Gemmatimonas phototrophica: one gene and its partner. The protein of the gene in region 1 binds, or shares a complex with, the protein of each later gene. Links are inferred from orthologs where the notes say so. Each region holds a gene or a part of one and is shown on either strand. Other genes may lie near its edges.

What was found. Proteins that work in one complex are often made in the same cells at the same time.
Region 2: the proteins of tsaE (region 1) and tsaD are in contact, whole or in part, in a crystal structure (PDB 6N9A), measured with the Thermotoga maritima proteins. The link is inferred for Gemmatimonas phototrophica from one-to-one orthologs. Residues at the interface, in WP_004082108.1 of Thermotoga maritima: Leu37, Gly38, Lys46, Lys57, Val59, Lys60, Ser61, Thr63, Phe64, Thr65, Leu66, Met67, Val69, Pro71, Tyr82, Arg83, Leu84, Asp86, Asp88, Phe89, Asp93, Ile128, Asp130, Glu131, Arg134; in WP_004082750.1 of Thermotoga maritima: Cys10, Asp11, Arg49, His50, Leu82, Gly84, Gly135, Gly136, Glu154, Thr155, Leu156, Asp157, Asp158, Ser159, Glu162, Asp165, Lys166, Arg169, Leu170, Tyr175, Lys213, Thr214, Leu217, Tyr218, Gln221, Arg222, Asn324.

Annotation. Positions count from the first base shown.
Region 1 is NZ_CP011454.1:2,408,047-2,413,831, forward strand. Bases 2,335-5,315 are described here. They hold tsaE (tRNA (adenosine(37)-N6)-threonylcarbamoyltransferase complex ATPase subunit type 1 TsaE), read right to left. Parts: upstream 4,070-5,315; coding sequence 3,599-4,069; downstream 2,335-3,598. Other genes in these bases: GEMMAAP_RS10245 (HD-GYP domain-containing protein), read right to left, coding at 2,335-3,459; uvrB (excinuclease ABC subunit UvrB), read right to left, coding at 4,074-5,315. In the rest of the region: GEMMAAP_RS10230 (single-stranded DNA-binding protein), read right to left, coding at 89-598; rimI (ribosomal protein S18-alanine N-acetyltransferase), read right to left, coding at 707-1,216; tRNA (adenosine(37)-N6)-threonylcarbamoyltransferase complex dimerization subunit type 1 TsaB, read right to left, coding at 1,228-1,935; more of GEMMAAP_RS10245, read right to left, coding at 1,981-2,334; more of uvrB, read right to left, coding at 5,316-5,785. UniProt on the Escherichia coli protein: Required for the formation of a threonylcarbamoyl group on adenosine at position 37 (t(6)A37) in tRNAs that read codons beginning with adenine.
Region 2 is NZ_CP011454.1:951,894-954,964, reverse strand. What follows is about bases 1-2,867. They hold tsaD (tRNA (adenosine(37)-N6)-threonylcarbamoyltransferase complex transferase subunit TsaD), read left to right. Parts: upstream 1-833; coding sequence 834-1,901; downstream 1,902-2,867. Other genes in these bases: lgt (prolipoprotein diacylglyceryl transferase), read left to right, coding at 1,904-2,716; GEMMAAP_RS03965 (TlpA disulfide reductase family protein), read left to right, coding at 260-817; rpe (ribulose-phosphate 3-epimerase), read left to right, coding at 1-263.

The DNA of each region.
Region 1 (5,785 bases):
AATCCCACCGCCGCTGGCCTGGATCATTTCATTGGTGGCACTTCCATAACGCCGGATCCCCGGGCGTTATGGGACCTGCTTCTGCAGATCAGAACGGCAAATCGTCGTCTTCGTCGGCGAGCGCACCGGGGAAGTCATTGAAATCATCGCCGCCTGCCGCTGGAGCGGCCGCCTTGCGGGGCGCCGACGGTGCCGGAGCCCGACGAGGCGCAGAGTCCATGTCGTCGCCCATGCCGCCGGAACGCCCACCGCCCCCGCCCAGGAGCATCAACTCCTTAACCTTGATTTCGGTGGTGTAGCGCGTCTGCCCCTCTTTGTCCTGCCACTGACGATATTCGATCTCCCCTTCCACGTAGATCTTTTCGCCCTTCTTGACGTACTTCTCCACCACGTCGGCCAGGCCGCTGCCGCGCGCACTGTTCCACACCACGCAGCGGTGCCACTCGGTCTTTTCCTGCTTGTTGCCCGTCTGGTCCGTCCACTGCCGGCCCGTGGCCAGCGAGAACGTCGCCACGCGGCCACCGGTTCCTACGGTGCGGATTTCGGGATCACTCCCGACGTTGCCAATCAGAATGGCCTTGTTCAAGCTGCGGCTCACGATGCCTCCTCGAAAATCGAATGAACTGCTGATGTGGTATCGAACGACCGGATAATACAGGAACCGGTCTGACAATGCGTGACCGGAAACTCGCCCATTGTCCCGTAATTACGCAGAGCTTTCCGTCGCTCCGGGAAGCGTGCGGCGGAGCACCAAGGCATCCTCGGTCGGATGCTGATAATAGCCACGGCGGCGGCCAACCATTGAGAATCCTCTCGCAGTATACAGGGCGCGGGCGGCCGTATTCGAGATACGCACCTCGAGAAACACCTCGACCACCCCTCCCGCATCAGCCCACGTGAGAGCGTCATCCAGCAAGCGACCGCCCATTCCCTGCCCACGCGCCGCGGGGGCCGTACAGATATTGGCAATTTCTCCCTGATCGGCAGCCCGAAGGAGAATGCAGTAGCCCAACAGCTCCCCGTGAGGATCGGCAATAACCCTCAGGCGCGCGTAGTCGCGCTGCAACAGGTCGGTAAAGGCGGACGGAGGCCACGCGTCGCTGAAGGAAGCCGCCTCGATGGCAGCCACCGCTTCCACATCAGCCGACGCCATGTTCCGAAGCGTCAGGCCGTCCGTGGCCAGCCCCGGTGACGCCCCGTCTCGCCCCAATGGCACGGACGCGGTCGTTACGACGACACGACTGGCGAGTCTGGCAACGGCTTCCCGTGCGACTCCTCCCACTTCACCTGCGCCTCAGCCAGCCGCCCATATATGGGCTCCCATCCCTCGAGTGACACGGCTTCGTCGCGCCAGCGGCCCTGCGCTCCGGCCAGATCCCCAACGGACGGTTCCACGATACAGGGCTCGTCCCCAAAGGGAGAGGCACACACCGCCACCCGCCCAGCCGCCGTACCGGCCGCTTCCAGTTGTGATGCCGGGATGCGCGCCAAAGGACCTGACGGGGATACCGAGCCTTCCGCGGACCGCTCGACGGGGAGCACATAGCGCTCGCCACGCAGCGCGTCGGCGTGCACCAGATAGCGCCCAGGCGCCAACGAGGGCGATGCGGTGGCTGCTGCCACGAGGAGCGATGGCACCGCGTACAAGGCACAGCCCGTTCCATGGGCCAGCCCCTTGGCCAATGACGCCGCAATGCGCAGCGACGTGAAGCTACCTGGGCCTTCCCCACACACGACCCCCTGAAGTACTCGAGGGCTCAGCCCGTTGGACGCCAGCAGATGCTGCATGGCCGGGAACAGGCGGTCCTCACGGCCAACGCCCATGGGCACCACTTCTACACCGGCAAGCCCGCCATCAAGCCAGAGTGCAACCGACCCGACGGCGGTCGATGCCTCAATGGCGAGCAGTGGCGCGGTAAAGGAGAGAGAAGGCACACAGGGATTCTACCTCCCCATCCTCCCGCGACGAACCCCCCGGCGTCAAGCGACCCGGTGGGATCGTGAGTCTATCGACTGAACGGGGATCACTTCCTGGAGCTGCTCGAATCCATCCTCGGTCACCGTCGCCAAGGAGGCAAAAATCCCGGTCTCCGCCAGACCTACCGCCGCCTCGAACACCTGGGGATCAAACGCGGTCCCGCGATCGCGAGCCATGATATCGACGACCGTGGCAACGGGCAGGCCATCACGATACGGGCGATTGGCCGTCAGGGCCTCATAGACGTCGGCCACTGCAAGGACGCGGGCCGTGAACGACAGCTGTTCTCCGCCCACGCGCCACGGATATCCGCGACCATCCAATCGCTCGTGGTGGCGTGCCGCATCAGGGGCGAAATGGCGGAATGCCGACACGTGGTCAAGAATCTCCAGCGTCCACGCGGGGTGTTTGCGAATCTCTGCGAACTCGTCGTCGGTCAGCTTGTCTGGCTTGTCGAGGATGCGGTTGGACACCCCGAGCTTGCCAATGTCGTGCAACAGTCCCGCACGCAACATATCGCGCGAGCCTGCACCATCCACGCCAAGCGCACCAGCAATTCCGACCGCGTAGCGTGCCACGTTTGTGGAATGCCGCGCCGTGAACGGTGTCTTGGCGTCGATCACGGCCGCAAACGCAAACGCGATGCGGTCCAGTCGCTCGTCGGTAGCCACCAGGGGCGCACTACCCGGCTCCAGCGCCACGACCGATTCCCCCAGTCGTTCACTGTCGGCCAGCTGCGACCACCACGCCGCGTCGCGACGGAATGCCAGCAGATGATCCACCATCGTTGGATCAAACCACGTCCCGCGACGCTTCCGCGCCATCTCCATGGCGGCCTTCGTTCCCTGTTCGCTCCAGAATGCTTCCACGGTTTGCGCCAGCAGAATGATGCGGGACATGAGCGGGATCTCTTCTCCGGCGATGCCGAAAGGATGCCCCAACCCACACCAGTGTTCATCCACATACAGAATGGCTTCCGAGGTCGCCGCCGGGAACCCGAGCACCTGCGCGATCTGCGCGCCACGCTCACACCGCGTCTGAATGATGTCCCGGGTCAGCGTTGGTGTTTGCGCGACCATGAGGAAGTGGCGAATGCGATGCACCGGGTTGAGCCCTACCCCGCAGCTCCTCGCCGTTCGCATGGCCAGCGTCCAGCGATCGTGCCAGTCCACCAGACGCATGTTTCGCTTGAGCTCCTGATCGGGACTGCCAAACAAGGCCGACATGCGCGCGGCATTGCTGGAACAGCCGGAGTCCTTCAGGAGTGCCGCATAGTACAACGCCTCCAGCTCGGCGCGCCCTAATCCCGCGGCCTCCCCAAGGCGCATCGCCAGCAACGTGCTGCGCAGCGTGTGCCCCGGTCGCTGCCCTTCAGTGAGGTCCAGGGCGTACGTCAACGCAGCAATGACGTCGGCCAATCGCACCGTGCCGACGCGGCCGGCACCAATCGCCGCAGAAGGTTTCGGAGTCAGTCGTGGCACGATCACCGGTCATCTAAGGCCCGTCCCGCGTGGCGCGGGTCTCTCAAGTAACGAGTATCGGACGCTCAGGTTACCAAACCAACGGGACGAACAGGCGGCCCCAGACTACCCACCTGTGGTCCGGCTCGCGCGATGACGATTAGCGCCGGGTGGGTGACACCACGCGCAGCACGCGCCGCATGGGGTCGGTGGCGTCATGTGACAACGTGATGGTGATGACGTCGTGCGGCAGGGTGTGAAGCGCTCGCTCCGGCCACTCCACCAACAGCACGGCCGCGGATGCCATCAGCTCGTCCCAGCCAAGCGCATCCAGTTCGGCGTCGCTCTTGAGACGATACAGGTCAACGTGAACGACCGGCCCTCTCGGCGCCTCATATTGCTGCACCAGCGAGAAGGTTGGGCTGGTGACGGCCGCCAGATTCGGGACGCCAATACCAGCGCACAACGCCTTCGCCAACGTCGTTTTGCCGACCCCGAGATCTCCCTCGAGTGCGATGATCGCGGGGCGCGGCAACGCCGCCCCAACCGCCTTCCCCCACGCTTCAAGTGAATCACGATCGGGAGAGCGCGGCGCCCCACGGGCCAGCAGATGTTCGAGGGCGTGACTCAACGGCTCAGCGCCCACGCTTTCCTCCCGCCCGACGCATGGGCGCACTGCCTGGCGGTCGCTTGGGCGCCGCCGTATTGCCACGCGCTTGCGCCGGCTTCTCCCCCAGCGCGGTGCGCACCTCAAACAGCTGATCGCGCAATCGTGCCGCCGCCTCAAAGTCCAATGCCGTCGCGGCCTCCCGCATGGCCACTTCCAACTCCCCAACCAACTGCTCCAGTTCGGGGCGGGAACGCGCGGTGCTCTCGCTCTTCAAGCGCTTGGGCGCCGGCGCCTCCCCTTCACGTTCCACACGAGCATCGGCCACGCGCGTAATGAATCGCACTTCGTCCACGCTCTTGCTGACCCCGGTCGGCACAATGCCGTGCGCCACGTTGTGCTCATGCTGAATGGTACGCCGACGATCGGTTTCATCCATGGCGCGCTGCATGGAGCCGGTAATGCGATCGGCATAGAGAATCGCTCTGCCGTGCAAATTGCGCGCCGCGCGCCCAATGGTCTGGATGAGCGAGCGATCACTGCGCAAAAATCCTTCCTGATCGGCATCAAGGATGGCTACCAGGGAGACCTCCGGCATATCGAGTCCTTCGCGCAACAGATTGATCCCCACCAACACATCGAACTCGCCGAGGCGAAGACCACGGACGATCTCCATGCGCTCAATGGCATCGATGTCCGAATGCATGTAGCGCACCCGAACGCCCATCTGCTGCAGGTAGTCCGTGAGATCCTCCGACATGCGCTTGGTCAGCGTGGTGACCAGCACCCGTTCACCCTTCCGCTCGCGCACGTGAATCTCGTGCAGCAGATCATCCACCTGCCCCTTCACCGGTCGGACCTCGAGCACCGGATCGAGAAGTCCCGTAGGACGGATGACCTGTTCTACCACGACCCCCTCAGACAGCTGCAACTCCAGCTCCCCCGGGGTGGCGGACACATTGATGAGCCGCGGCACGAGTTGCATGAACTCATCGAACACCAGCGGTCGATTGTCCAAGGCACTCGGCAAACGGAACCCGTAGTCAACCAGCGTGAGCTTGCGCGCCCGGTCGCCATTGTACATCGCACGCACCTGCGGCAGCGTGACGTGCGATTCGTCCACCACGACCAGAAAATCATCCGGGAAATAATCCAGCAAACACGCCGGACGTTCGCCCGACTGTCGCCCGCTGATGTGCCGCGAATAATTTTCGATGCCAGCACAGGTCCCGATTTCCGCCAACATCTCCAGATCGAAATTGGTGCGCTGCTCCAGTCGCTGTGCCTCGAGCAACTTCCCAGCCATCCGCAGCTCGGCCAGGCGCTCCGCCAATTCGTCGCGAATGGCCTTTGACGCCCGCTCAATCGTGGGACGATTGGTAATGAAGTGCTTCGCCGGATAGATCGCCATGCGCTCCAGCGTGGCTATTGTATCTCCAGTGACCGGATCGATCTTGGAAATGCGCTCGATTTCGTCGCCCCACAGCTCCAGCCGTACCGCCTGTTCCTCGTAGGCCGGATAGATCTCCACGGTATCGCCACGCACGCGAAACGTGCCGCGATCGAAGGCGACATCATTACGCAGATATTGAATGCCGACCAGAGCGCGCAGAATATCGTCGCGCGGGATCTGTTGCCCGCGCGCCAACGACACCATGCGCTCGCGATAGGATACCGGATCACCCAGGCCATAGATGGCCGATACCGTGGACACGATCACCACATCTTCTCGTTCCATCA
Region 2 (3,071 bases), 1.5 Mb from region 1 along the record:
TCATCATGAGCGTCAATCCGGGCTACGGCGGCCAGAAGTTCATCGACTACTCGGTGGACAAGATCGAACGCGCGCGCTTCCTGCTTGACCAGGCGCAGAGCCCCGCCGTGCTGGAAGTGGACGGGGGCATTTCGCGCGACACCATTCACCGCTGCTGGAAGGCGGGGGCCGACACGTTCGTGGCCGGCAACGCCGTCTTTGGGGCAGCACATCCGCAGCAGGAAATCGCCGTGCTGCGCAACCTCTGTTCGGAAAGCGTATGACCGCGAAACAGCAGTGGATGGTGGTGCTCGGCATCGTGGCCTTTCTGGTCGGCGGCGCCTTCACCGCATCGCATTTCCTCAAGGACGAACTGACCAACGTCACCACCGGCTCTGATGCGCCGGGCTTTGCGGCGTCCACCGTCGATGCGACGCCGCAGATGAAGTCGCTCAGCAATTATCGCGGCGAAGTCATTCTGCTCAATATCTGGGCCACCTGGTGCGGTCCGTGCCGTGAGGAGATGCCGGCCATCGAGCGCCTGCACCAGGAGCTGGGGGGTAAGGGACTCAAGATTGTGGCGGTCAGCGTGGACAACGCAGGCGAAGAACAGAAGATCCGTGACTTCGTGAAGGAGTTCGGCCTGAACTTCGAAGTGCTGCACGACGCCTCCGGATCCATTCAGGGCATTTATCGCACCACTGGTGTGCCGGAAACGTTCATCATCGACCGCGAAGGGGTGGTGCGGAAGCGGCTCATTGGCCACACCGATCTTACCCTGAACTACGACGGCAACAAGCGTCTGCTCGAGCAGCTGCTCGCGCAGCCCAAGTCGTAACGCCGCACCCGTTCGCGTGCGCATCCTCGGCATCGAAACCTCCTGCGACGAAACGTCGGCCGCCATCGTGCATGGCACCCCCGACGCCATGACGCTGGAGTCGCTGGTCATTCTCTCGCAGGACGTGCATCGCCTCTTTGGTGGGGTGGTGCCGGAGATTGCCAGTCGCCAGCACCTCACCGGCATTGTGCCGGCGGTAGAAACGGCGCTGCGGGATGCGCAGGTGGAAATGCCCAACGTGGACGCCATTGCGGTGACGCACGCGCCAGGGTTGGTGGGAGCGCTGCTGGTTGGCACGAGCTACGCCAAGGCGCTTGGCTTGGCCTATGGCAAGCCGGTGGTGCCCGTGCACCATCTCGAGGGGCATCTGTTTGCCACGCTGCTGGAGCATGGGCACGCGCAGCCCCCGTTCACCGCGTTGCTGGTGAGTGGGGGCCACACCCTGCTGCTGGATGTGCCGGCCTGGGGGCGCTATCAACTCCTGGGACAGACGCGCGATGATGCCGTAGGCGAGGCCTTTGACAAGGTGGCCAAGCTGCTGGGGCTCCCGTATCCCGGCGGCCGTCCGGTGGAACAGCTGGCGGCGACCGCCCCGAGTCCATCGCATGGGCATCCGCACCAGTTTCCGCGCCCCATGTTGCGGCGACGCGCGGTGATCTCCGACGACGACTACTTCGACTGCTCGTTCAGTGGACTCAAGACGGCGGTCCTGCATGCCGTACGTCACGCCGAGCAGGCGGGTGATCTCGAGGGACAGCGGGCCAGCATTGCGCGCGGCTTTCAGGACGCGGTGATCGAGACGCTGGTGGAGAAGGTGTATCGGGCGGCGAAACTCCGACGTCGCACGCGGGTGGTACTGGGCGGTGGCGTGGCCTGCAATGGCGCGCTGCAGACCGCCATGCGGGAACGCTTTGCCGGACGCGGGGGCGAGGTATTTGCGCCATCGCCCCGGTTGGCCACCGACAATGCGGCCATGATTGCTGCGGCGGGGCTGTTTCGCGCCATGAAAGGGGAACACGCCGATCCGGCCATGACCGCCACGGCGTCGTTACCGATCCCCGGGATTTTTTCAGGTAAGTTTTGACGATGCTTTTTCCCATACAGCACCACCCCACGGTCTTTCACCTTGGCCCGCTGGAACTCACCGGCTTCGGGCTGGCCGTGCTGGCCGCGTTTGCCATTGCGCAGATCGTCTGTCAGCGCGAGCTGTGGCGACGAGGCCATGACCGCGAGGCCGATGCCATTCCCGATGTGGTGATGGCGGCGCTCATTGGTACGCTCATTGGCGCCAAGACCTACTACGTGGTGCTCACCGGCGACCCCGGCGCGTTCTTCAGCCGCGGCGGCTTCGTGTTCTGGGGCGGCTTCATTGGGTCGGTGGCGCTCTGCTGGGCCACCATCAAGTACAAGAAGCTCAATTTCCTGCGTATCGCCGATGTGGCAGGTATTGCCATTGCGGCTGGCTACGCGGTAGGACGTACCGGCTGCTGGGCCGTGGGCGACGACTACGGGCGCCCTTTCAACGGGTTCTTCGCCACGCAGTTCCCTGAGGGCGCGCCCCCCAGCACGGTCGCCGTGATGAGCTCGCAGTTCGGCGTCGATTTTCCGGCCGGCACGAACCCGACCGATGTGGTGGCCGTGCATCCCACCCAGCTGTACGAGACCATCATGGGATTCATCATGTTTGCCATCCTGTGGCGGTTCCGGAAGCACACCCACAAGGACGGCTGGCTCTTTGGCGCCTATTGCATCGCCGCCGGTATCGAGCGCTTCATCGTCGAGTTCTTCCGCGCCAAGGACGACGCCCTCACGATTGGGCTGACCACGGCCCAGATCATCGCGCTGACGATTGGCTCGATCGGGGTGGCGCTGATGGTTGGACGTCGGCGTAGCGTGTAACGGCAACCGCGGTTCGGGTTTAGACCTGCCACTGCAGTTCTGGACTGCCACCGCAGTTGTGGACCTCCACTGCAGTTGAGGTGCACCGCAGTTGGGGTCTGTATGGAAGCGCCCGCCGGCTTTGCCGGGCGGGCGCATTCCTTTGGTGGCTTCCTTACGACCACTGCAGTGGCTGGTACATCAACCACCAAGAACGTGCCGCCCAGGCGAAGCCGGGCGGCACGTTCCGCAGAAACCCAAACCGCCGTGCTCCTCAACTGCAGTGGCAGTCCACACCTGCAGTGGCTGTCCAAAGACTGCCGTGGCAGGTCCAAACCCGAACCGCGGTTGCCGTTCCCCGAACCGCAGTTGCAGA